Regions from separate parts of the Megasphaera sp. SC8-1 genome, predicted to be linked through region 2. Evidence: riboswitches for the same ligand, from Rfam matches in the RefSeq annotation. Region 2 holds a riboswitch; each other region holds the start of a gene.
The links. A riboswitch is a leader RNA that binds a small molecule or an ion and turns the genes downstream of it on or off. The one in region 2 is predicted to bind ZMP and ZTP.

Region 1: another riboswitch for ZMP and ZTP. It lies ahead of NOS26_RS09835 (formate--tetrahydrofolate ligase); the one in region 2 lies ahead of NOS26_RS05975 (phosphoribosylaminoimidazolecarboxamide formyltransferase).
Region 3: another riboswitch for ZMP and ZTP. It lies ahead of NOS26_RS06820 (phosphoribosylaminoimidazolecarboxamide formyltransferase); the one in region 2 lies ahead of NOS26_RS05975 (phosphoribosylaminoimidazolecarboxamide formyltransferase).
Region 4: another riboswitch for ZMP and ZTP. It lies ahead of NOS26_RS04020 (OFA family MFS transporter); the one in region 2 lies ahead of NOS26_RS05975 (phosphoribosylaminoimidazolecarboxamide formyltransferase).

Annotation. Positions count from the first base shown of each region.
Region 1 covers NZ_JANFQH010000031.1:159,615-165,292, reverse strand. The annotation lists gene NOS26_RS09840 (cyclodeaminase/cyclohydrolase family protein) at 1-376, opposite strand, end outside; gene NOS26_RS09835 (formate--tetrahydrofolate ligase) at 378-2,057, opposite strand; ZMP/ZTP riboswitch at 2,105-2,182, opposite strand; gene NOS26_RS09830 (phosphoglucomutase) at 2,235-3,743, opposite strand; gene NOS26_RS09825 (transketolase family protein) at 3,808-4,728, opposite strand; gene NOS26_RS09820 (transketolase) at 4,728-5,546, opposite strand; gene NOS26_RS09815 (hypothetical protein) at 5,528-5,678, opposite strand, start outside.
Region 2 covers NZ_JANFQH010000020.1:42,209-47,886, reverse strand. The annotation lists gene NOS26_RS05980 (molybdopterin-dependent oxidoreductase) at 1-1,015, opposite strand, end outside; gene NOS26_RS05975 (phosphoribosylaminoimidazolecarboxamide formyltransferase) at 1,273-2,448, opposite strand; ZMP/ZTP riboswitch at 2,503-2,580, opposite strand; gene rlmH (23S rRNA (pseudouridine(1915)-N(3))-methyltransferase RlmH) at 2,664-3,143, opposite strand; gene NOS26_RS05965 (S1C family serine protease) at 3,143-4,276, opposite strand; gene NOS26_RS05960 (MBL fold metallo-hydrolase) at 4,273-5,211, opposite strand; gene NOS26_RS05955 (hypothetical protein) at 5,198-5,678, opposite strand, start outside.
Region 3 covers NZ_JANFQH010000023.1:61,308-66,985, forward strand. The annotation lists gene NOS26_RS06805 (MBL fold metallo-hydrolase) at 1-301, shown strand, start outside; gene NOS26_RS06810 (S1C family serine protease) at 298-1,431, shown strand; gene rlmH (23S rRNA (pseudouridine(1915)-N(3))-methyltransferase RlmH) at 1,431-1,910, shown strand; ZMP/ZTP riboswitch at 1,994-2,071, shown strand; gene NOS26_RS06820 (phosphoribosylaminoimidazolecarboxamide formyltransferase) at 2,126-3,301, shown strand; gene NOS26_RS06825 (molybdopterin-dependent oxidoreductase) at 3,559-5,550, shown strand.
Region 4 covers NZ_JANFQH010000011.1:81,106-86,783, forward strand. The annotation lists gene mnmG (tRNA uridine-5-carboxymethylaminomethyl(34) synthesis enzyme MnmG) at 1-1,558, shown strand, start outside; gene rsmG (16S rRNA (guanine(527)-N(7))-methyltransferase RsmG) at 1,545-2,255, shown strand; gene NOS26_RS04015 (D-alanyl-D-alanine carboxypeptidase family protein) at 2,273-3,418, shown strand; ZMP/ZTP riboswitch at 3,469-3,553, shown strand; gene NOS26_RS04020 (OFA family MFS transporter) at 3,627-4,865, shown strand; gene NOS26_RS04025 (DeoR/GlpR family DNA-binding transcription regulator) at 5,382-5,678, shown strand, end outside.

The DNA.
Region 1 (5,678 bases), on a different contig from region 2:
AGATGTCCTTCCCCAATTCAAACGGCGATATGGCCGCATCCTTGAAGGCCTGCTGGACCGTGGCCGCCCGGTCCGGTGTGTCCTTGGGCAGGCGGACAGCGCGGATGACGCTGTCAAAAGCGGCGGCGTCTTCGGCGATGCCGTCGAGGTACCGCTGGCGCAGGCCATGGGCCTTGTCGCGAATGGAAACCATGAGTTTCTCGATTTCGCCATAACCTTTCTTGCCGATGGTCAGGTTGGCGACCATTTCTACGAGAGCGGCTGCCGATGCCGCCGTCATGGCGGCGATGCCGCCGCCACCGGGAACGGGTTCCTTAGAAGCCGTGACTTCCAGGAGCCCGTCCAGGGGCATGGATTGGAATTGTGTAAAATCCATCTTAGAACAATCCCGTAATGACGCCGTTTTCGTCGATGTCCATGCGGTTGGCAGCCGGTACTTTCGGCAGCCCCGGCATGGTCATGATGTTGCTCGTCTGGCAGACGATGAAGCCGGCACCGGTGCAGACGCGGACGTCCTTGACCGTGACCTTGAAGCCCTTGGGCGCACCGAGGAGCGCCGGGTTATCGGACAGGGAGTACTGCGTCTTGGCCACACAAATCGGCATTTTGTCGAGGCCAAAAGCTTCCAATTCTTTGATCTGTTTCTGGGCGTTGCCTTCGAAGATGACGCCGTCGCCGCCGTAGACTTTCTTGACGATAGTTTCCATCTTCTTGGGAATGGAATCGTTGACGTCGTACAGCGGTTTGTACGGCGTCTTGGGCTGTTGCAGCAGTTTCAGGACTTTTTCGCCCATTTCGACGCCGCCTTTGCCGCCTTCGGCCCAGCAGTTGTTGAGGGCGACTTCGACACCATAGTCTTCGCAGAGTTTACGGAGCGTTGCGATTTCTTCATCGGTGTCGCTGATGAATTTATTGATGCCTACGACGACAGGGACGTCGAAGAGGCGCATATTTTCGATATGTTTTGCCAGGTTGGCAAAGCCCTTCTTCAAGGCTTCGACATTTTCTTCCTGCAAGTTCTTCTTGTCGACGCCGCCGTGCATCTTCAAGGCGCGGACCGTAGCGACGATGACGACAGCATCCGGTTTGATGCCGGCGAAACGGCACTTGATGTCCATGAACTTTTCGGCCCCCAAGTCGGCACCGAAACCGGCTTCCGTAACAGCGATGTCCCCCATCTTCATGGCCAGCTTGGTGGCGACGACGGAGTTGCAGCCGTGGGCGATGTTGGCGAAAGGACCGCCGTGGACCAGGGCCGGTGTGTGTTCGATGGTCTGGACCAGGTTCGGTTTGATGGCATCCTTCATGAGGATAGCCATAGCCCCTTCGACGCCGAGCTGGCGGGCCGTGACCAGATTGCCGTCCAGGTCATAGGCTACGGTGATGTCGCCCATGCGTTTCTTGAGGTCCATGAGGTCGCTGGCCAGGCAGAGGGCTGCCATGATTTCCGATGCGACAGTAATCATGAAGTGGTCTTCCCGCGGGAAACCGCAGACTTTGCCGCCCATGCCGACGACGATGTTGCGCAGGGCCCGGTCGTTCATGTCCATGACGCGCTTCCAGATGACGCGGCGCACGTCGATGCGCAGGGCATTGCCCTGGTGGACGTGATTATCGATGGCTGCGGCCAAGAGGTTGTTGGCAGCCGTAATGGCATGCATGTCGCCGGTAAAATGCAGGTTGATGTCTTCCATCGGCAGGACCTGGGAGTAACCACCGCCGGCAGCACCGCCTTTGATGCCGAAGACCGGTCCCAGGGACGGTTCGCGCAGGGCGACGACGGCTTTATGACCCATGTAGTTCAGGGCCTGGGCCAGGCCGATGGTCGTCAAGGTCTTGCCTTCACCGGCCGGCGTCGGCGTAATGGCCGTGACCAGGACCAGTTTCCCATCTTCGTTCTTCGAGAGGCGTTTGATGGCGTCAAAAGAAATCTTTGCTTTATATTTTCCGTAGAGTTCCAAGTCATCATCGGTGAGGCCGACTTGGTTTGCAATGGCCGTAATCGGTTCCAATTTCGTCTGCTGTGCAATTTCGATATCGCTCAATACCTTTGCCATAGTAGTTGTCACTCCTGTTCTCTGCATAAAAAAAGGCCGCTCCGCTGGAAGTTTGCCCAGACGGTCGGCTTCAAGAAATCATGCTCCCCGTGGTAACTCCACTTCCGTCAGTCACATGATTATGGCCTTATTATACAAAAAAAGAACCCTTGGGTCAAGGGTTCTTTTCGTTACGTCTTACTGGATTACGCTGGTATCGAGGTGTTCAAAGCCCGTAAGCAGGCCTTTCACCTGGCTGGCGATCTGCTGGCAGCCGCCTTTTTCCCTGCTTTCGATATTCAGCGGCATGTTCGGGTCGTGGAGGGACATGCGCAACAGGGCCCAGCCGTTGGGGAATACGAGGCGCACGCCTTCATAGGACGGCTTGGCGATGGAAATGCCGGCTGCAGCGGCCCGGTCTTCGAACTGTTTGAGCACGTCAGCCCCATAGGCCTGGACACCATCAGTGCCAGTGATTTTCAGGCGAAATTCGACGCCTTCTGCCGGATGGCCCAGTTTGGCGATGAGGTCGCCGAGCTGGTTGCCTTCTTTCTTGGCTTTCGCCGCAGCGATGAGCAGTTTGACCGCCAGGTAGGCACCGTCGTCGAGGTAGTAGTTTTCGCTCAGCGCACCGTGGCCCGACGTTTCGATAGCCAGCGGCGAGACCGTGCCGGCCTCGTTGAGGCGGATACATTCGTCGATGACATTTTTATAGCCCCGCATGTAGCGGTGATGGACCAAGTGGAGTTCATCCTGGAGGAACGTCGTCAGTTCATCCGACGTGACCGAGTCGGTGACGATGGTGCTGCCAGGATAATCGGGCGCCAGGATAGCGGCCATCATAGCGATGAGGGCATTGCGGTTGATTTCTTTCCCATCGGGCAGGACGGCGCTCATGCGGTCGACGTCGGTGTCGAAGATGAGGCCCAGGTCGGCTTTGTTGTCGAGGACGGCCTGGCGGATCGACGCCATGGCGTCGGCATTTTCCGGGTTAGGGATATGGTTCGGGAACATGCCATCCGGTTCGAGGAACTGGCTGCCCGTCGTATCGGCGCCGAGTTCAGAAAGGACCTTGGTGGCAAAGAATCCGCCGCTGCCGTTGCCGGCATCGACGACGATGTGCATCCCTTCCAAAGGACGGTCGTACATCCCGGCACAGAGGCCGGCGCAGATCTTGCGGCGCAGATGCAGCGAATAGAGGTCGATCAGGTCCAGCGAGGCAATGGCAGCCGACGAGACAGCCATTGCCGACGACTGGGAAGCCAGGCTCAGGACTTCCGTGACCTCGCTCTTTTCCAGACCGCCGTCGACGGTAAAGAATTTCAATCCGTTGCGGTTATACGGCAAATGGCTGGCCGTAATCATGATGGAGCCATCCATGTGAGTATCTTCAAAAATGATGGACATGAACATAGCCGGTGTCGAAGCCAGGCCGCAGTCCGTGACGTGGACGCCTTGACCGAGGAGGCCGCCGAAGACGGCTTCTTTCATCATAGCTGCCGATACACGGGAATCGTGGCCGACGGCAATGTGCAAGTCACTCACCTGTTTATTCAGCTTCTTCGCCAAAAACTTGGCAAAGCCAGCGGCAATGCGGTTGACCGCTTCCGGTACCAACGTGACGTCTTCACCGGGGACGCCGGCAACGGCGACGCCGCGGACATCACTGCCATTCTGTAATTTCATCATTGCTTCTGTAGAAATCATGTATTCATGTTTCCTTTCTTCAATTTAGCGCACCGAGGTCCGCCGCTTTTTATCATACTGAAAATCAGGCCAAAAGGCAAGCCTTGACGATGGCCTCTGCCGTAAGGCCGTATTTCTGCAAGAGTTCTCCGGCCTTGCCCGATTCGCCGAAACAATCATCGATGCCGACATAGGCCTGGCGGGTCGGATGGCGGCGCGACAAGGTTTCTGCCACGGCACTTCCCAGGCCGCCGATGACGCTGTGTTCTTCAGCTGTGACGACGAAACCCGTCTGTTTGGCCGCAGCGACGACCAGGTCTTCGTCCAGGGGCTTGATGGCTGCCATATCGATGACCATGGCCTGTTTTCCCTGGGCTGCCAGGGTGTCCGCCGCAATCAGGGCCTGCTGGACCATGAGGCCCGTGGCGATGATGGTCACATCCCGGCCTTCGCGCAGGACCGTCCCCTTCCCCCACTGGAAAGGACAGCTGCCCTGGTAGACGTCATCGACTTTGGCCCGGCCCATGCGCACGTAGACCGGCCCGTCGTGGGCAATGGCAGCCCGGATGACGGCTTCCGTTTCCGCCGCATCGGCCGGACAGACGACGGTCATATTGGGCAGGCTGCGCATGAGAGCCAGGTCTTCGACGGACTGGTGCGTCGCCCCGTCTTCGCCGACACTGAGACCGGCATGAGTGGCACAGATTTTGACATTGAGCCGCGGCAGGCAGATGGAGTTGCGAATCTGTTCAAACGCCCGGCCTGTACCGAAGACGGCAAAGGTGCTGGCCAGGGGAATCTTGCCGCAAGCGGCAAAGCCGGCAGCCGTCCCCATCATATCCTGTTCGGAAATGCCCATGTCGAAGTAGCGTTCCGGCGCGACCTCCTTAAAAGCGATGGACCGCGTCGACGAGCCCAGGTCGGCGTCGAGGACGACGATCTTGGGATTTTTATACAATTCCGTTTCTAAGAGATGCCCGTAAGCATCACGTGTTGCCATTGCCATCAGCCTTCGCCCCCTAATTCACGTAACGCCCGTTCACATTCTTCTTTCGTCGGCGCCTTGCCATGCCAGGACAAGGCGTTTTCCATGAAGGACACGCCTTTGCCCTTGACGGTCTGGGCGATGATGGCCGTCGGTTTCCCTTTCAGGGCCTTGGCCTGGGCCAGAGCCGCTTTGATGGCGTCGTAATCGTGGCCGTCGATGTCCAGGACATTCCAGCGGAAGGCCCGGAACTTGTCGGCAATGGGCATGACGTCCATGACTTCTTCATTGGACCCGTCGATCTGCAGGCCGTTGTGGTCGATGAACAGCGTCAGGTTGTCCAGCTTATACTGAGCTGCTGACATAGCCGCTTCCCAGATCTGGCCTTCTTCGATTTCGCCGTCGCCGGCGATGACGTAGACCCGCCAGTCTGCCCCGTCCAATTTGGCCGTCATGGCCATGCCGTTGGCTGCCGACAAGCCCTGGCCGAGGGACCCGGTGGTCATATCGATGCCCGGCGTCGTATTCATGTCGGGATTGCCCTGAAGCATGGCGCCGCACTGGCGCAGGTGCCACAGTTCCTCTTCCGGGAAAAATCCCCGTTCGGCCAGCGTCGCGTACAACGCCGGCACGGTATGGCCTTTCGAGAGGACGAAACGGTCCCGGTCCGGCCAGTGAGGCCGCTTGGGGTCGACCCGCATGACATCAAAATACAAGACCTGCAGCATATCGACGATGGACAAGGAACCACCCGGATGACCGGACTGGGCCAGGGTAACCATCTTGACGATATTCTGCCGCACGTGAGCCGCATGGCGGCTCAATTCATAGCTATCCATAAGAAAGCCCCCTTTTGCCTTTCATTATAGCACAAAGAGGTTGCCACATTAAGGTTATTCACCTTATGCACAACCTCTTTTTCACTTGGTTTGAAGTTTGAAGTTTGATGTTTGATGTTTGAAGTAGCGGGT
Region 2 (5,678 bases):
CTTTATCATAGGCTTTCGACGCCGATGCCGACGTCAACAGGCCGGCCCCTTTCTTGCCCCAGGCGCCGACGACGGCAGGCAGACAGGTGATGAGGCGTGTCGTCATGGCGCCGTTGCGATAGCGCGACTGGCCGCTGCCGAGGCGGATGAAAGGCGCCCGGGCCTGTCCGTAGGCCTGGGCCAAGGCGACGACAGTCGCAGCCGGTACGCCGGTGATAGCCTGCACGGCTTCCGGCGTATACTTGGGGAGGACCTGAACTTTCAGTTCGTCCCAGCCGAGGACGTTTGCCGCCAGAAAGGCTTCATCGGCCAGTCCATCGCGGTCGAGGACATGCATCATGCCCAGGACCAGGGCTCCATCGGTCCCCGGGCGGACGGCGACGAAATGGTCGGCTAAATCAGCCGTCTTATGGCGGTACGTATCAATACACCAGACGACGGCCCCTTTGCGCCGGGCCGTTTCGACATCGTGGCGGAAATGGATATTCGTCGCCACCATGTGGAGACTCCAGAGGAAGATGCAGTCGCTGTCCTGAGCTTCCTGCGGTGCCGTCGGCATGGTGCTGCCCATGACATCCTTGAATCCCTGCCCTTTGGCCGGAGCGCAGATGGTCCGGTCCAGTTCCGAAGCGCCCAGACGGTAAAACAGTCCGTGCAGAACATCATGCTGGACAATGCCCATGGTGCCGGCATAGGAATAAGGCAGGATGGCTTCGGCACCACAATCGGCAATAATCGCCTTCCACCTTTCAGCAATCTCCGCCAGGGCTTGGTCCCAGGAAATAGGTGCAAACTGGCCGCTTCCCTTGGGCCCGGTCCGCTTCAAAGGCATCGTCAGACGGCGCGGCGAATGGACGGTCCGTTCATAATGGGCCATCTTCGGGCACAACGTCCCGCGCGTAAAAGGATGGGCCCCATCGCCGGCGACGGACACGACGCGGCCGTCGTCGACAGAAACGACAAGCCCGCAGGCATCGGGGCAGTCATAAGGGCAGACAGATGTATAGGTTTTCATGATATCACCTCTTGTTTCGTGGTTCGTGGCTCGTAGTTCGTGGCTCGTAGGGGCCGTCCCAAAGGGCGGCCCTCCTGGAATTGGTGGAAAAAGGAGCCGTCGCATCGCGACAGCTCCTTTTAAGCAGTTAGCAGTTAGGGGTTAGCAGTTAGCAAATGATTTTAAATTTAAAAGCCATTACATCAAACTTCAAACATCAAACCCCAAACATTGAATATAAAAGAAAACGACCTTTCCCGACAGAAAGGGGGATATGCTTAATGATGGAACAGGCGCAGGCCGGTCATGGCCATGGCGATGTTGTATTTATCGCACGTTTCGATGACATTGTCATCGCGGATGGAGCCGCCGGCCTGGGCGATGTAGTCGACACCGCTGCGATGAGCCCGTTCGATGTTGTCACCAAAGGGGAAGAAAGCATCACTGCCCAAGGCGACGCCGTGGAGCTGGGCAATCCAGGCTTTCTTTTCTTCCCGTGTGAGCGGTTCCGGTTTTTCCGTGAACAGATCCTGCCAGATGCCGTCGGCCAGGACATCTTCGTAATCATCGGAGATGTAGACGTCGATAGCGTTGTCGCGGTTCGGGCGGCGGACATCGTCGCGGAAAGGCAGATTCAGGACTTTCGGATTCTGGCGGAGCCACCAGATATCGGCTTTGTTACCAGCCAGGCGCGTGCAGTGGACGCGGGACTGCTGACCGGCGCCGACGCCGATGGTCATGCCGTCTTTGACGTAGCAGACCGAGTTGGACTGAGTGTATTTCAGGGTGATGAGGGCGATCATCAAATCGCGCTGGGCATCGGCGGGGATATCCTTGTTTTTCGTCGGGATATTCTTAAAGAGGTCCGTCGTGATCTTGGCTTCGTTGCGTTCTTGTTCAAAAGTGACGCCGTAGACTTCCTTCGATTCGATTAAGCGCGGCTTGTAGTCCGGGTTAATCTGGAGGACGCAGTAGTTCCCCTTCTTCTTGGTCTTCAAAATGGCCAGGGCTTCGTCGCTGTAGCCCGGAGCGATGACGCCGTCCGAAACTTCCCGTTTGAGGAGCGTTGCCGTTTCAACGTCGCAGACGTCGGACAAGGCGACGAAATCACCATAAGAGCTCATGCGGTCGGCACCGCGGGCACAAGCATAAGCCGAAGCCAGGGGTGACAATTTCAAATCGTCGACCCAGTATATTTTTTTCAGGGTATCACTCATTTCCGTGGCGACGGCGGCCCCAGCCGGGCTGACGTGCTTGAAGGAAGCCGCAGCCGGAAGGCCCGTTGCTTCTTTCAATTCTTTGACCAGCTGATAGCTGTTGAAGGCGTCGAGCAAATTAATATAACCGGGGCGGCCGTTGAGGACCGTAAAGGGCAGGTCGCTGCCGTCTTTCATATAAACCCGGGCCGACGACTGATTGGGGTTGCAGCCGTATTTTAATTGCAGTTCTTTCATGGTGATTCCTCCTGAATAGTTAAGCAAAAATAAAAAAATACCGACACTTCTGGAACGTTTCGCCCAGACGGTCGGCTCGTATGAATCATGCTCCCCGTGGTAACTCCACTTCCGTCAGTCACATGTTTCAGATTTATTATACCGTCCGCAGCCGGGAGATGTCAAGAAAAAGCCCCTCCCTGGATAGGCATAACTTCCACGGGAGGGGCTTTGTTTTATAAGTGATACGGCTCGTGCCGGTCGATCTTGATGGCCCGGTAGATTTGTTCCAATAAGAGGAGGCGTATCATCTGATGGGTCAAGGTAATACGGCCAAAGGAAATGCAGTTGTCGGCTTTGCGGCGGACGAGGTCGCTCAGGCCGAAGGGGCCGCCGATGATGAAGGAGATTTCACTGCAGCCGTACAGGGCCAGTTTGGCAAAGGACGCTGCCAGATCTTCAGAGGATACGAGTTTCCCCTGTACATCCAGGGCGAAGAGGTGCGAGCCCTGGCGGACGTGGCGCAGCATCTTCTCCCCTTCTTTGTCGAGGACCTGGGCCTTCTGGGCCGGCGACGGATTCTCAGGCATCTTCTCTTCAGGAAGGACGGTCACTTCGACCTGGCCATACGGGCGCAGGCGCTTCAAAAACTCGTCGATGCCGGCGGTGAGGTATTTCTCTTTGATCTTGCCGATGGTAATGACGTGATACTTCATCAGTTGGTCCCATCCCCCTGGTCTGACGAATCATTCTGCGGACTTTCCTGGAGGACGACGGTGACTTCGTGGTCCGAACCGTTGCGCGTATAATCCAGGCTGACAGAATCGCCGACATTGTGCTTGTCCATGACGCTCTGGAGGGCGCTGAAGTCTTTGACATCGGTGCCATCGAGTTTCAAGATGACGTCGCCGTGTCTGAGTCCTGCCTGATCCAGAGGTCCGCCGGCAGCGACTTTATAGACGTAAATGCCAGGTACATTCAATCTCATGCCGAAGCGGGCAGCCATCTGCTGGTCCAGGCCGTATAAGCCGAGGTACGGGCGGACGACCTTGCCGTTCTGGATGAGGTCCTGCAGGATCGGGCGGGCTGCGTTGATAGGAATGGCGAAGCCCAGGCCTTCGACACCTTCTTTAGAAATCTTGGCGCTGTTGATGCCGATGACCTTGCCGTCAGCATCGACGAGAGCGCCGCCGGAATTGCCCGGATTGATGGCAGCGTCAGTCTGGATGAGCTTCATGCTCTGCCCTTCGGCACCGATAGTCCGGTTCAAAGAGCTGATGACGCCGACCGTGACGGTCCCCTGAAATTCCAGGCCCAGCGGGTTGCCGATGGCAATGGCCGGTTCGCCGACCTGCAGGGAATCGCTGTCGCCAAATTCAGCGACGGGCAGGTTGTCCATCTTGATCTTGACGACGGCTAAGTCCGTCTTTTCATCGCGGCCGACGACGGTCCCTTCCGTACTCTGGCCATCGGCCAGGGAGACGATGACCGTCTTGGCCGTACCGACGACGTGGTTATTGGTTACGATATAGCCGGCCTTGTCGAAGATGACGCCGGAACCGACGCCTTCACCGACCAGGACTTTCCGGTTGAACATATCGCGGTTATAGACTTTAGTCGTAATGCCGACGACGGCCGGGCTGACCTTCTTGGCAGCCTGGACGACAGCCGTATTTCGGGCATCCGAGATGGAATCCGATTTCGACGGTTCCTGGAGCTGGTTCACGGTTCCGTTATAAGTGCCGCTCGGCGTAAAAAAGGCATCGTGGATCTTGAAGCCGCCGAAGACGCCGACAGCGATGAGGACGACGGCAGCAGCTGCCGTGATGATATGTTTGCGTTGCATCATAGTTCATGACTCCCTTCCTGGAAGCGGACACTGCCCTTCTGGCAGGCCAGCCGTAATAAGATATCCTGGCCGATGACCCGGCCGGCCTGGGATAAGACTGTACGCATCGTGTGCAGCGCCAGGGACGGCGTATTGTTCTTTTCGCTGCGGTGGGCCAGGAGGACCCGCATGACGCCTTTCGTCGGCAGACCGGCCAGAAAAGCGGCTGCCGTCTTGTTGGACAGATGCCCCCAGCGGCCAAGGATGCGCTGCTGGAGCGGATACGGATACGGACCGTTGCGGACCATCTGCTCATCGTGATTGGCTTCTAAGATGAGGATATCCGCATAAGCCGCAGCGGCTGCGACGTCGGGGCTGACACAGCCTAAGTCCGTCGCCAAGGTAATCTTCGAATCGCCGTGGCAGATAGTATAACCGACGGGCCGGGCCGCATCGTGGGAGATGGCAAAGGGGATGACCTGGATGTCTTTCAGTCCTACGCGCCGCGTCAGCCGGACGAAACGGTCCTGGAAGCCTTCTACTTTCCGGCCCATGGCCTGCCAGGTCTCGGCCGTCGTATAGACGGGCATGGCCGTCCGCTTGAGAAGCGTCGCCAAGCCGTTGACGTGGTCCGAATGTTCATGGGTGATGAAGACCGCGTCGAGGTCGCTCAAGGTGCAGTCATAGCGCTTCAATCCCTGTTCGATACGGCGACAGCTGATGCCGGCGTCGATGAGGATATTCGTCTTCCCACAACGGATATAGGCCGCATTGCCCTTGCTGCCGCTGGCCAGCATACTGACCAGGCAGTCGCCTGACCGGGCTTCGCCGCCGAGATTGGGAATCGCATCAGCCGCTGCTGGCGGTGCCGCAACAGGTACCTTGCATCCGGCCTGCTGACGGGCTGCCTGAATCGACAGGGCCATCGCCTGGAGCTGCCTTTCACTTTCCGTCATGGTCTCCCCTCCTTCTGTTGAAAAAAAAACCATCGTTCCGGAATAATCCAAACGATGGTCTGTCGCGGGGAAAGACAGCTTCCTTTTCCAGCGTATAGCCTTCCGGATAGCGGCGGGAACAGCGGGGATGGTACATGTCGACATACAGGCGGTCGACGAACTTGCCGCTGACGTTGGTCAGTTCAAAGACATCGATGCCGTCGACGCTGCCGGCTTTGTGGAAAAAGACCATCGATCCGGTCCGGCGCAGGCGCAGGCGCGATAAGTAGACAAATTCTCCACTCGGTCCATTGACGGGAATTGGATTGGTCCTATCGTGGCCAAAACGACCATATGAACCTGGAATGATGTCACAATCTTCGCCATGCGTCACCTTGTCGGCCAGTTTGCCTGACAGGGCCTGATTCTGTAATTCCGGCGAATTGAAAATCTGCAAGGCCTTGTCATAGATTTCCTCGCTCTTCGTT
Region 3 (5,678 bases), on a different contig from region 2:
CGATGAGCAGATGGTCCGCAACGGTCCGTATCCGTATCCGCTCCAGCAGCGCATCCTTGGCCGCTGGGGGCATCTGTCCAACAAGACGGCAGCCGCTTTTCTGGCCGGTCTGCCGACGAAAGGCGTCATGCGGGTCCTCCTGGCCCACCGCAGCGAAAAGAACAATACGCCGTCCCTGGCGCTGCACACGATGCGTACAGTCTTATCCCAGGCCGGCCGGGTCATCGGCCAGGATATCTTATTACGGCTGGCCTGCCAGAAGGGCAGTGTCCGCTTCCAGGAAGGGAGTCATGAACTATGATGCAACGCAAACATATCATCACGGCAGCTGCTGCCGTCGTCCTCATCGCTGTCGGCGTCTTCGGCGGCTTCAAGATCCACGATGCCTTTTTTACGCCGAGCGGCACTTATAACGGAACCGTGAACCAGCTCCAGGAACCGTCGAAATCGGATTCCATCTCGGATGCCCGAAATACGGCTGTCGTCCAGGCTGCCAAGAAGGTCAGCCCGGCCGTCGTCGGCATTACGACTAAAGTCTATAACCGCGATATGTTCAACCGGAAAGTCCTGGTCGGTGAAGGCGTCGGTTCCGGCGTCATCTTCGACAAGGCCGGCTATATCGTAACCAATAACCACGTCGTCGGTACGGCCAAGACGGTCATCGTCTCCCTGGCCGATGGCCAGAGTACGGAAGGGACCGTCGTCGGCCGCGATGAAAAGACGGACTTAGCCGTCGTCAAGATCAAGATGGACAACCTGCCCGTCGCTGAATTTGGCGACAGCGATTCCCTGCAGGTCGGCGAACCGGCCATTGCCATCGGCAACCCGCTGGGCCTGGAATTTCAGGGGACCGTCACGGTCGGCGTCATCAGCTCTTTGAACCGGACTATCGGTGCCGAAGGGCAGAGCATGAAGCTCATCCAGACTGACGCTGCCATCAATCCGGGCAATTCCGGCGGCGCTCTCGTCGATGCTGACGGCAAGGTCATCGGCATCAACAGCGCCAAGATTTCTAAAGAAGGTGTCGAAGGCCTGGGCTTCGCCATTCCTATCAACGCAGCCCGCCCGATCCTGCAGGACCTCATCCAGAACGGCAAGGTCGTCCGCCCGTACCTCGGCTTATACGGCCTGGACCAGCAGATGGCTGCCCGCTTCGGCATGAGATTGAATGTACCTGGCATTTACGTCTATAAAGTCGCTGCCGGCGGACCTCTGGATCAGGCAGGACTCAGACACGGCGACGTCATCTTGAAACTCGATGGCACCGATGTCAAAGACTTCAGCGCCCTCCAGAGCGTCATGGACAAGCACAATGTCGGCGATTCTGTCAGCCTGGATTATACGCGCAACGGTTCGGACCACGAAGTCACCGTCGTCCTCCAGGAAAGTCCGCAGAATGATTCGTCAGACCAGGGGGATGGGACCAACTGATGAAGTATCACGTCATTACCATCGGCAAGATCAAAGAGAAATACCTCACCGCCGGCATCGACGAGTTTTTGAAGCGCCTGCGCCCGTATGGCCAGGTCGAAGTGACCGTCCTTCCTGAAGAGAAGATGCCTGAGAATCCGTCGCCGGCCCAGAAGGCCCAGGTCCTCGACAAAGAAGGGGAGAAGATGCTGCGCCACGTCCGCCAGGGCTCGCACCTCTTCGCCCTGGATGTACAGGGGAAACTCGTATCCTCTGAAGATCTGGCAGCGTCCTTTGCCAAACTGGCCCTGTACGGCTGCAGTGAAATCTCCTTCATCATCGGCGGCCCCTTCGGCCTGAGCGACCTCGTCCGCCGCAAAGCCGACAACTGCATTTCCTTTGGCCGTATTACCTTGACCCATCAGATGATACGCCTCCTCTTATTGGAACAAATCTACCGGGCCATCAAGATCGACCGGCACGAGCCGTATCACTTATAAAACAAAGCCCCTCCCGTGGAAGTTATGCCTATCCAGGGAGGGGCTTTTTCTTGACATCTCCCGGCTGCGGACGGTATAATAAATCTGAAACATGTGACTGACGGAAGTGGAGTTACCACGGGGAGCATGATTCATACGAGCCGACCGTCTGGGCGAAACGTTCCAGAAGTGTCGGTATTTTTTTATTTTTGCTTAACTATTCAGGAGGAATCACCATGAAAGAACTGCAATTAAAATACGGCTGCAACCCCAATCAGTCGTCGGCCCGGGTTTATATGAAAGACGGCAGCGACCTGCCCTTTACGGTCCTCAACGGCCGCCCCGGTTATATTAATTTGCTCGACGCCTTCAACAGCTATCAGCTGGTCAAAGAATTGAAAGAAGCAACGGGCCTTCCGGCTGCGGCTTCCTTCAAGCACGTCAGCCCGGCTGGGGCCGCCGTCGCCACGGAAATGAGTGATACCCTGAAAAAAATATACTGGGTCGACGATTTGAAATTGTCACCCCTGGCTTCGGCTTATGCTTGTGCCCGCGGTGCCGACCGCATGAGCTCTTATGGTGATTTCGTCGCCTTGTCCGACGTCTGCGACGTTGAAACGGCAACGCTCCTCAAACGGGAAGTTTCGGACGGCGTCATCGCTCCGGGCTACAGCGACGAAGCCCTGGCCATTTTGAAGACCAAGAAGAAGGGGAACTACTGCGTCCTCCAGATTAACCCGGACTACAAGCCGCGCTTAATCGAATCGAAGGAAGTCTACGGCGTCACTTTTGAACAAGAACGCAACGAAGCCAAGATCACGACGGACCTCTTTAAGAATATCCCGACGAAAAACAAGGATATCCCCGCCGATGCCCAGCGCGATTTGATGATCGCCCTCATCACCCTGAAATACACTCAGTCCAACTCGGTCTGCTACGTCAAAGACGGCATGACCATCGGCGTCGGCGCCGGTCAGCAGTCCCGCGTCCACTGCACGCGCCTGGCTGGTAACAAAGCCGATATCTGGTGGCTCCGCCAGAATCCGAAAGTCCTGAATCTGCCTTTCCGCGACGATGTCCGCCGCCCGAACCGCGACAACGCTATCGACGTCTACATCTCCGATGATTACGAAGATGTCCTGGCCGACGGCATCTGGCAGGATCTGTTCACGGAAAAACCGGAACCGCTCACACGGGAAGAAAAGAAAGCCTGGATTGCCCAGCTCCACGGCGTCGCCTTGGGCAGTGATGCTTTCTTCCCCTTTGGTGACAACATCGAACGGGCTCATCGCAGCGGTGTCGACTACATCGCCCAGGCCGGCGGCTCCATCCGCGATGACAATGTCATCGAAACGTGCGATAAATACAACATCGCCATGGCCATGACCGGCCTGCGCCTGTTCCATCATTAAGCATATCCCCCTTTCTGTCGGGAAAGGTCGTTTTCTTTTATATTCAATGTTTGGGGTTTGATGTTTGAAGTTTGATGTAATGGCTTTTAAATTTAAAATCATTTGCTAACTGCTAACCCCTAACTGCTAACTGCTTAAAAGGAGCTGTCGCGATGCGACGGCTCCTTTTTCCACCAATTCCAGGAGGGCCGCCCTTTGGGACGGCCCCTACGAGCCACGAACTACGAGCCACGAACCACGAAACAAGAGGTGATATCATGAAAACCTATACATCTGTCTGCCCTTATGACTGCCCCGATGCCTGCGGGCTTGTCGTTTCTGTCGACGACGGCCGCGTCGTGTCCGTCGCCGGCGATGGGGCCCATCCTTTTACGCGCGGGACGTTGTGCCCGAAGATGGCCCATTATGAACGGACCGTCCATTCGCCGCGCCGTCTGACGATGCCTTTGAAGCGGACCGGGCCCAAGGGAAGCGGCCAGTTTGCACCTATTTCCTGGGACCAAGCCCTGGCGGAGATTGCTGAAAGGTGGAAGGCGATTATTGCCGATTGTGGTGCCGAAGCCATCCTGCCTTATTCCTATGCCGGCACCATGGGCATTGTCCAGCATGATGTTCTGCACGGACTGTTTTACCGTCTGGGCGCTTCGGAACTGGACCGGACCATCTGCGCTCCGGCCAAAGGGCAGGGATTCAAGGATGTCATGGGCAGCACCATGCCGACGGCACCGCAGGAAGCTCAGGACAGCGACTGCATCTTCCTCTGGAGTCTCCACATGGTGGCGACGAATATCCATTTCCGCCACGATGTCGAAACGGCCCGGCGCAAAGGGGCCGTCGTCTGGTGTATTGATACGTACCGCCATAAGACGGCTGATTTAGCCGACCATTTCGTCGCCGTCCGCCCGGGGACCGATGGAGCCCTGGTCCTGGGCATGATGCATGTCCTCGACCGCGATGGACTGGCCGATGAAGCCTTTCTGGCGGCAAACGTCCTCGGCTGGGACGAACTGAAAGTTCAGGTCCTCCCCAAGTATACGCCGGAAGCCGTGCAGGCTATCACCGGCGTACCGGCTGCGACTGTCGTCGCCTTGGCCCAGGCCTACGGACAGGCCCGGGCGCCTTTCATCCGCCTCGGCAGCGGCCAGTCGCGCTATCGCAACGGCGCCATGACGACACGCCTCATCACCTGTCTGCCTGCCGTCGTCGGCGCCTGGGGCAAGAAAGGGGCCGGCCTGTTGACGTCGGCATCGGCGTCGAAAGCCTATGATAAAGAAATCGTCACCCATTCCGATTGGAAACAGCCAGGCAAGCGCATCGTCAACATGTGCTGCCTCGGCCAGGCCTTGACGGAAGATGATAGCATCCGCAGTCTCTTCGTCTATTCGTCGAACCCGGCCTGCACGGCGCCGGACCAGAACCAGGTCCTGAAAGGACTTTGCCGGGACGATTTATTCACCGTCGTCCATGAACGCTTCATGACCGATACGGCCCGCTATGCCGACCTCGTCCTGCCGGCGACGACGTCCCTGGAGCACGACGATGCTTATTATTCTTATGGCAACTATACGATTCAGTGCGGCTATGCGGCCATTCCGCCAGTCGGCCAGAGCCGCTCCAACTGGCGCATCGCCTGTGACCTGGCCCATGCCCTGGGAATCAAGGATGAGTTCTATAATCGCTCGGAAAGGGACCTCGTCGAAGCCCTGGCTGCATCGACGACGAAATGGCCCCTTCCGGTAGACCGGCAGCGGCTGCTCCAGGGATTGCCGACGCCGCTGCCCCTGCCGGACGATTATCAGACCCGCTTTGGAACGCCATCAGGGAAAATCGAAATCCGCAACGAAGCCCTGGCCCAGCCTTTGCCCGACTATATGCCTTTGGCTGAAGATGACGGCACCCTGGCTTTCGTCAACGGCCCGGATATGCGCATCCTCGATTCGTCCTTCAATGAACGGGACGAGCTGACGGCCGGCCACATCATGGACCTCTTCGTCCATCCCGATGATGCAGCCCGCTATGGACTGACAGAAGGGCAGACCGTGACCTTGGCCAATGAACGGGGCCAGGCCGATTTCACCGTCGTCATTTCCGACCGGACCGTACCAGGCCAGGTCGTCAGCGAAGGCGTCTGGTGGCGCGAATGGGTCAAAGGGCAGGGGGCTTCGGTCAACGTCCTCACGTCCCAGCGCCTGACCGATGAAGGTGCCGGCAGCACCTTCTACGACGTCCGGGTCTCCATCATCAAGTAGAGAGCACTGTTGCCACATCCGTAGAGGCGGGCTTGCCACGTGGGCGCCCGCCAGCAGCTGTGCGTTATTGGCTGTCTGGCGGATATGCCATCTGACAAGTAAAAATACTTGACAGATGGGTCGCTTTC
Region 4 (5,678 bases), on a different contig from region 2:
CCTGGAAAACCAGGAAAACCTCGATGTCAAGCAGCTCATGATTACGGATCTCCTCGTCGAAGACGGCGCCGTCATCGGGGTCCGGACGGAACTGGACGAAGTCTATAAAGCCAAGTGCGTCATCCTGGCGACGGGGACCTACCTCAAGGGGAAAATCATCATCGGCACCTGCACCTATTCCGGCGGCCCCATCGGCCAGCGCTCGGCCGAAGACCTGTCGGGGTCGCTCCTCAAGGCGGGCCTCAAGCTCATGCGCTTCAAGACAGGGACGCCGGCCCGCGTCGACCGCCGCACCCTGCGGACGGACGAAATGGCCAAACAGGAGGGCGATAAAGACGGCCATGCCTTTTCTTTCCTGTCGGAACGCAAGGACCGCAACAAAGAATGCTGCTGGCTGACTTTCACCAATGAAGAAACGCATAAGATCATCCGCGACAACCTCGATCGGGCGCCGATGTGTAACGGCATCATCACCGGCATCGGCCCGCGTTACTGCCCGTCCATCGAATCGAAGATCGTCCGCTTTGCCGATAAGAAGCGGCATCAGTTGTTCATCGAACCGGAAGGTGAATCGACGGAAGAAATGTACGTCCAGGGCATGAGCACCAGCATGCCCGCTGACGTCCAGTACGCCTTCCTGCGGACCATTCCGGGCCTGGAAGATGTCAAGATCATGCGTCCTGGTTACGCCATCGAATACGACTGCCTGGATCCGACACAGCTCACACCATGGCTGGAAACGAAGAAGATTTCCGGCCTCTTCTCGGCAGGCCAGGCCAACGGCACCAGCGGCTACGAAGAAGCGGCTGCCCAGGGCCTCATGGCCGGCATCAACGCGGCCTTGAAGATACAGGGGAAGGATCCGTTCATCCTGACCCGTTCTGAAGCCTATATCGGCGTCCTCATCGACGACTTGGTCACCAAGGGCACGAATGAACCGTACCGCATCATGACCAGCCGCAGCGAATACCGCCTCATCCTGCGCCAGGATAATGCCGACCTGCGCCTGACTCAGAAAGGCTACGATTTGGGCCTGGTCACGAAGGAACGGTACGACCGTTTCACGGCCAAGAAAGAGGCTATCGAACAGGGCATTGCCGCCTTGAAAGAGATTTCGGTCACGCCGTCCAAGGCCAACCTGGAAAAACTGGAACGCCTGGGTACGGCACCGATTCACACGGCTATTACGGCCTATGACCTCCTGCGCCGCAATGATGTCGATTATGAAGCCTTGCGGACGGTCTTCGACCTGCCGGAACTGGCTGCCGATGTGGAAGAAGAAATCGAGATCATGATCAAATACGAAGGCTATATCAGCCGTCAGATGGAACAGGTTGAAAAGATGAACCGCCTGGAACAGAAGAAGATGCCTGCCGACATCGTCTATGCCGATATCGATACCCTGTCGGCCGAAGCCCGGCAGAAACTCGACGAAATCCGGCCCTTGTCCCTGGGCCAGGCCAGCCGTATCTCCGGCGTCTCGCCGGCGGATATCACGGCCCTGCTCATCGTACTGGAACAGCACAGCCGGGAGGAAAAAAATCATGTTTCGCAGTGAATTAGCACAGGCCCTGAAGGCCATGGACCTCAGCGTATCAGAAAGCCAGCTGGCACAGTTCTGCACCTTTGACGAAGCTTTAGTCGAAACGAACAAGGTCATGAACCTGACGGCCATTACCGATCCGAAAGGCGTCGCCATCAAGCACATGGCCGACAGCCTGTCCTGCTATGACCCGGCTTATTTCAAAGATGGCGCCAGCGTCCTCGATCTGGGGACCGGTGCCGGTTTTCCCGGCCTGCCCCTGCTCATTTACCGGCCGGATCTGAAGGTGACCTTCTTCGATTCCCTGCAGAAGCGGCTGACTTTCCTGGAAAAGGTCGTCTGTGATTTGGGACTGACCGCTTCGTTCCTCCACGGCCGGGCTGAAGAAATGGCCCATAAACCGGAATACCGCAGTGCCTTCGATATCGTCACCAGCCGGGCCGTGGCCCGCCTGAACATCCTGGCCGAATGGGCCCTGCCTTACGTCCGGACCGGCGGCTATTTCGTTTCCCTCAAAGGGGCCCAGTATGAAGAAGAACTGGCGGAAGGCGAAAAAGCCCTGCAGATCCTGGGCGGCAAAGTCGCCGAAGTCCGGCCGGTCCGCCTGCCGGGCCTGGACGATGTCCGCGCTGTCCTCTATATCGAAAAAGTAAAGGAAAGCCCCAATAAATATCCCCGCAAGCCAAAGATGGCTGCGAAAAATCCCTTATAGAGAAAGAAGTGTACGCTATGTCTTTGAAAAAAATCCTCTGTCTGGCCGCTGCGGCCTGCCTGACCGTATCGGCTGCTGTCTTTGCCGATACACCGCAGCCGCCTGAAATCAGTGCTCATGCTGCCTATGTCATGGATGCCGATACAGGCGACACGCTCTATGCGAAAAATGCCGATGACCGGGCCTATCCGGGCAGCACGACGAAAATCATGACCTGCATCCTCGGCGTCGAACTGGGCAAGGCACAGGGTAAATTGGATCAGCCTATCAACATTACGAAAGATGTCTACGATATCGAAAGCGATGCGTCCGTCCTGGGTATCGACCCGGGCGACCAGATCACCCTGCGCAATGCCATGACCGGTATGATGACTGTATCCGGCTGTGATGCCACCATTGCCGTCGCCGAAACGGTTACGCCGAGTCAGGCCGATTTCGTCGCCAAGATGAACGAAAAAGCAGCCGCCCTGGGCTGTACGAATACTCATTTCGCCAATCCCCATGGCCTGCCGGACAGCGACCACTATTCGACAGCCCGCGATATGGCGACGATGGCCGCTTACGGCATGAAACTGCCGGAATTTCGCGATATGGTCAGCCACAGTGAATACGACATGCCCTATATCAACGGCGGCTCCAAGCACTGCACGACGACGAACTATTTCCTGACCAGCGGCTTCCCCGGTGCCAACGGCATCAAGACCGGTACGACCAATGCCGGCGGTCCCTGTCTGGTCGCATCGGCTACGCAGGACGGCCGGACCGTCATCGCCTCTATCATGAATTCGGACGACCGCTTCGGCGATGCCCAGAAACTCATGAGCTATGGCTTCTCCGTACTGAAACCGGTCGAACCGGCAGAAAACGTCTATATCCTGCGCCAGGCACCGGCAGGCCAGACCTTGTCGGATATCAAGGAAAAACAGGCCCAGGCTGCTGAATTAGCTTCCCAGCAGAAGAAAGAAGCAGCCACGGCGGCAGCTTCTACGGCTGCGGCCAAAGCACCTGCTAAAGCAGATACGGCCGTAAAGACAACGGCTGCGACAGTGGCTAAAACGGCAGCTAAGACGACGGTGAAGACCGCTGCCAAAGCGGATACGGCTAAGACAAGTAAGCCGGCTGTTTCCAGCCAGCCTTACGTTCCCTTTTCGCCGGCCGCCTAAAAAAGGATATTGACAATCTCTGTCCATATTCGTATAATAAACGCATCAGCAGATCCGTACAGGACTGACGGAATCAAGTGGAGTCACCACGTGAACTGTACGGACCCTTTCATGCCGACCGTCTGGGCAAGAGTATGCTACATATTCTTGAGCCAGGCGGCCGGTATTTTTTTTCGCCAGCCTGGCTCCTCACAAGGAGTGTTGTCTAATGAAACGAAATCGCTGGCTCATCGCCCTGTCTGCCATGGGGCTCCACCTCTGTATCGGCAGTGTCTATGCCTGGAGCGTCCTCACCAAGCCCATTATGGAATCCATGGGATTTACCCTCAAGGAAACGACGTGGACCTTTTCCCTGGCCATCTTGTTCCTCGGTTTGTCGGCCGGCTTTTTGGGCAGTTTTGTCCAGAAAATCGGGCCCCGTAAATCGGGCCTCTTATCGATGACCTGCTTCGTCACGGCCATGTTCGGTACGGCAGCAGCTCTCTACGCCCACAGCCTGCCCATGCTCTACGCCTTTTACGGCGTCATCGGCGGCATCGGCCTGGGAACGGGCTATATCACGCCCGTATCGACTCTGGTCAAATGGTTCCCGGAAAACCGGGGCTTCGCTACGGGTCTGGCCATCATGGGCTTCGGCTTTGCCAGCCTCATTGCCGGCCCGGCTATGCAGCTCTTGGTCCAGCATTTCGGCCTGGTCGCCAATTTCATCATCCTCGGCTGCGTCTATATGGTCATCATGACGGCTTCGTCGCTCTACCTGGCATCGCCTGCTGCCGGTGACGTCCCGGCCAAGGCCGAAAAAGAAGGAACTGTCGAATATGCCGACGCCCAGCCGCAGTTTACCGTCCGCCAGGCCATGAAGACCTGGCAGTTCTACGCCATCTGGTGGCTCTTCTTCACCAACATCACCTGCGGCATCGCCCTGCTGTCCGTCGCCTCGCCGATGGCCCAGGACGTCGTCGGCATGTCGCCGTTGGCAGCGGCTTCCATGGTCGGCCTCATCGGCCTCATGAACGGTGCCGGCCGCATTGCCTGGGCGACCGTATCCGACTACCTCGGCCGCTCGGCTACATACGTCCTCTTCTTCCTTATCGAAATCCTGGCTTTCTGGCAGCTGGCCCGCGTTACCAGCGCCTTTAGCTTCCAGGTCCTGGTCCTGCTCATCATCTCCTGCTATGGCGGCGGCTTCTCGTGCATGCCGGCCTATCTCAGCGACCTCTTCGGCACGAAATACCTCAGCGCCATCCACGGCCGTATCCTCACGGCCTGGGGGGCTGCCGGCGTCGCCGGTCCCCTGGTCCTGTCACTTATCAAAGAAAATACCAATAGCTACGCCGTGACGCTGTACTTCTTCGTCGGCGCCTTCGTCGCTGCCCTGGCCTTGATGATTTTCCTGAAATACCGCACCCGCCACGGCATCGCCAGGGTCGCAGAAGCGCGGGGATAATCGTTCATCGTAGGGGTGCCACGTGGGCGACCCGTTCGGGAATTGGGGGATTCTCCTAGAAAAATGATTGGAAAATTCACATATCCTGAAGCGGGCGCCCCACGTGGTCGCCCCTACAATGAAAAAAGCTGTCGCTTATGCGGCAGCTTTTTTTCGACGAACGATGAACGCCATCGCTGAAAGCGGTAAATCATTCACGGCCTGTGGCCTTGTGCGTAGGGGACGTCCTGTTAAGGCGTCCCGTTGTGAACAATGGAAGATATACCCAACTGGTCCATGAGGCATGGCTTTGCGGCCGGCGAATAATGATATCGACGAACAGCATTTCGCGGGATTCCCACAACGGGCCGCCCTTTGGGACGGCCCTACTACAAATGTGAATAAAATCACTTAATGAGCTGGGCGCATAGATGAATGAAAATGATTGCTTTTTGATTATAATGATTGGATTTGATTGAAATTGATTGAATATAACGGTATAATGAGGCCAAAGGAGGATAAAAGGGAAGTGATACGATGTTGACAGAAGAAAGACATGAAAAAATCATGCGTCTTGTCAATACGAGCGGTGCCGTTTCGGTCCAGGACTTAGTAAGTTTTCTGAACATTTCCGAATCGACGGTCCGCCGGGATTTGCTCACGCTGGACCGCGAAGGCCGTCTGCGCCGCGTCCATGGCGGGGCCACGACGTTGCGCGATGATTCTTCGTATGAAGCGGATATGGAAAATCTGCAGGATAAATATTCCATCCATATGAGCGACAAACGCCGCATCGCCCAGTATGCGGCCAGCCTGATCAAGAAAGATGATTTC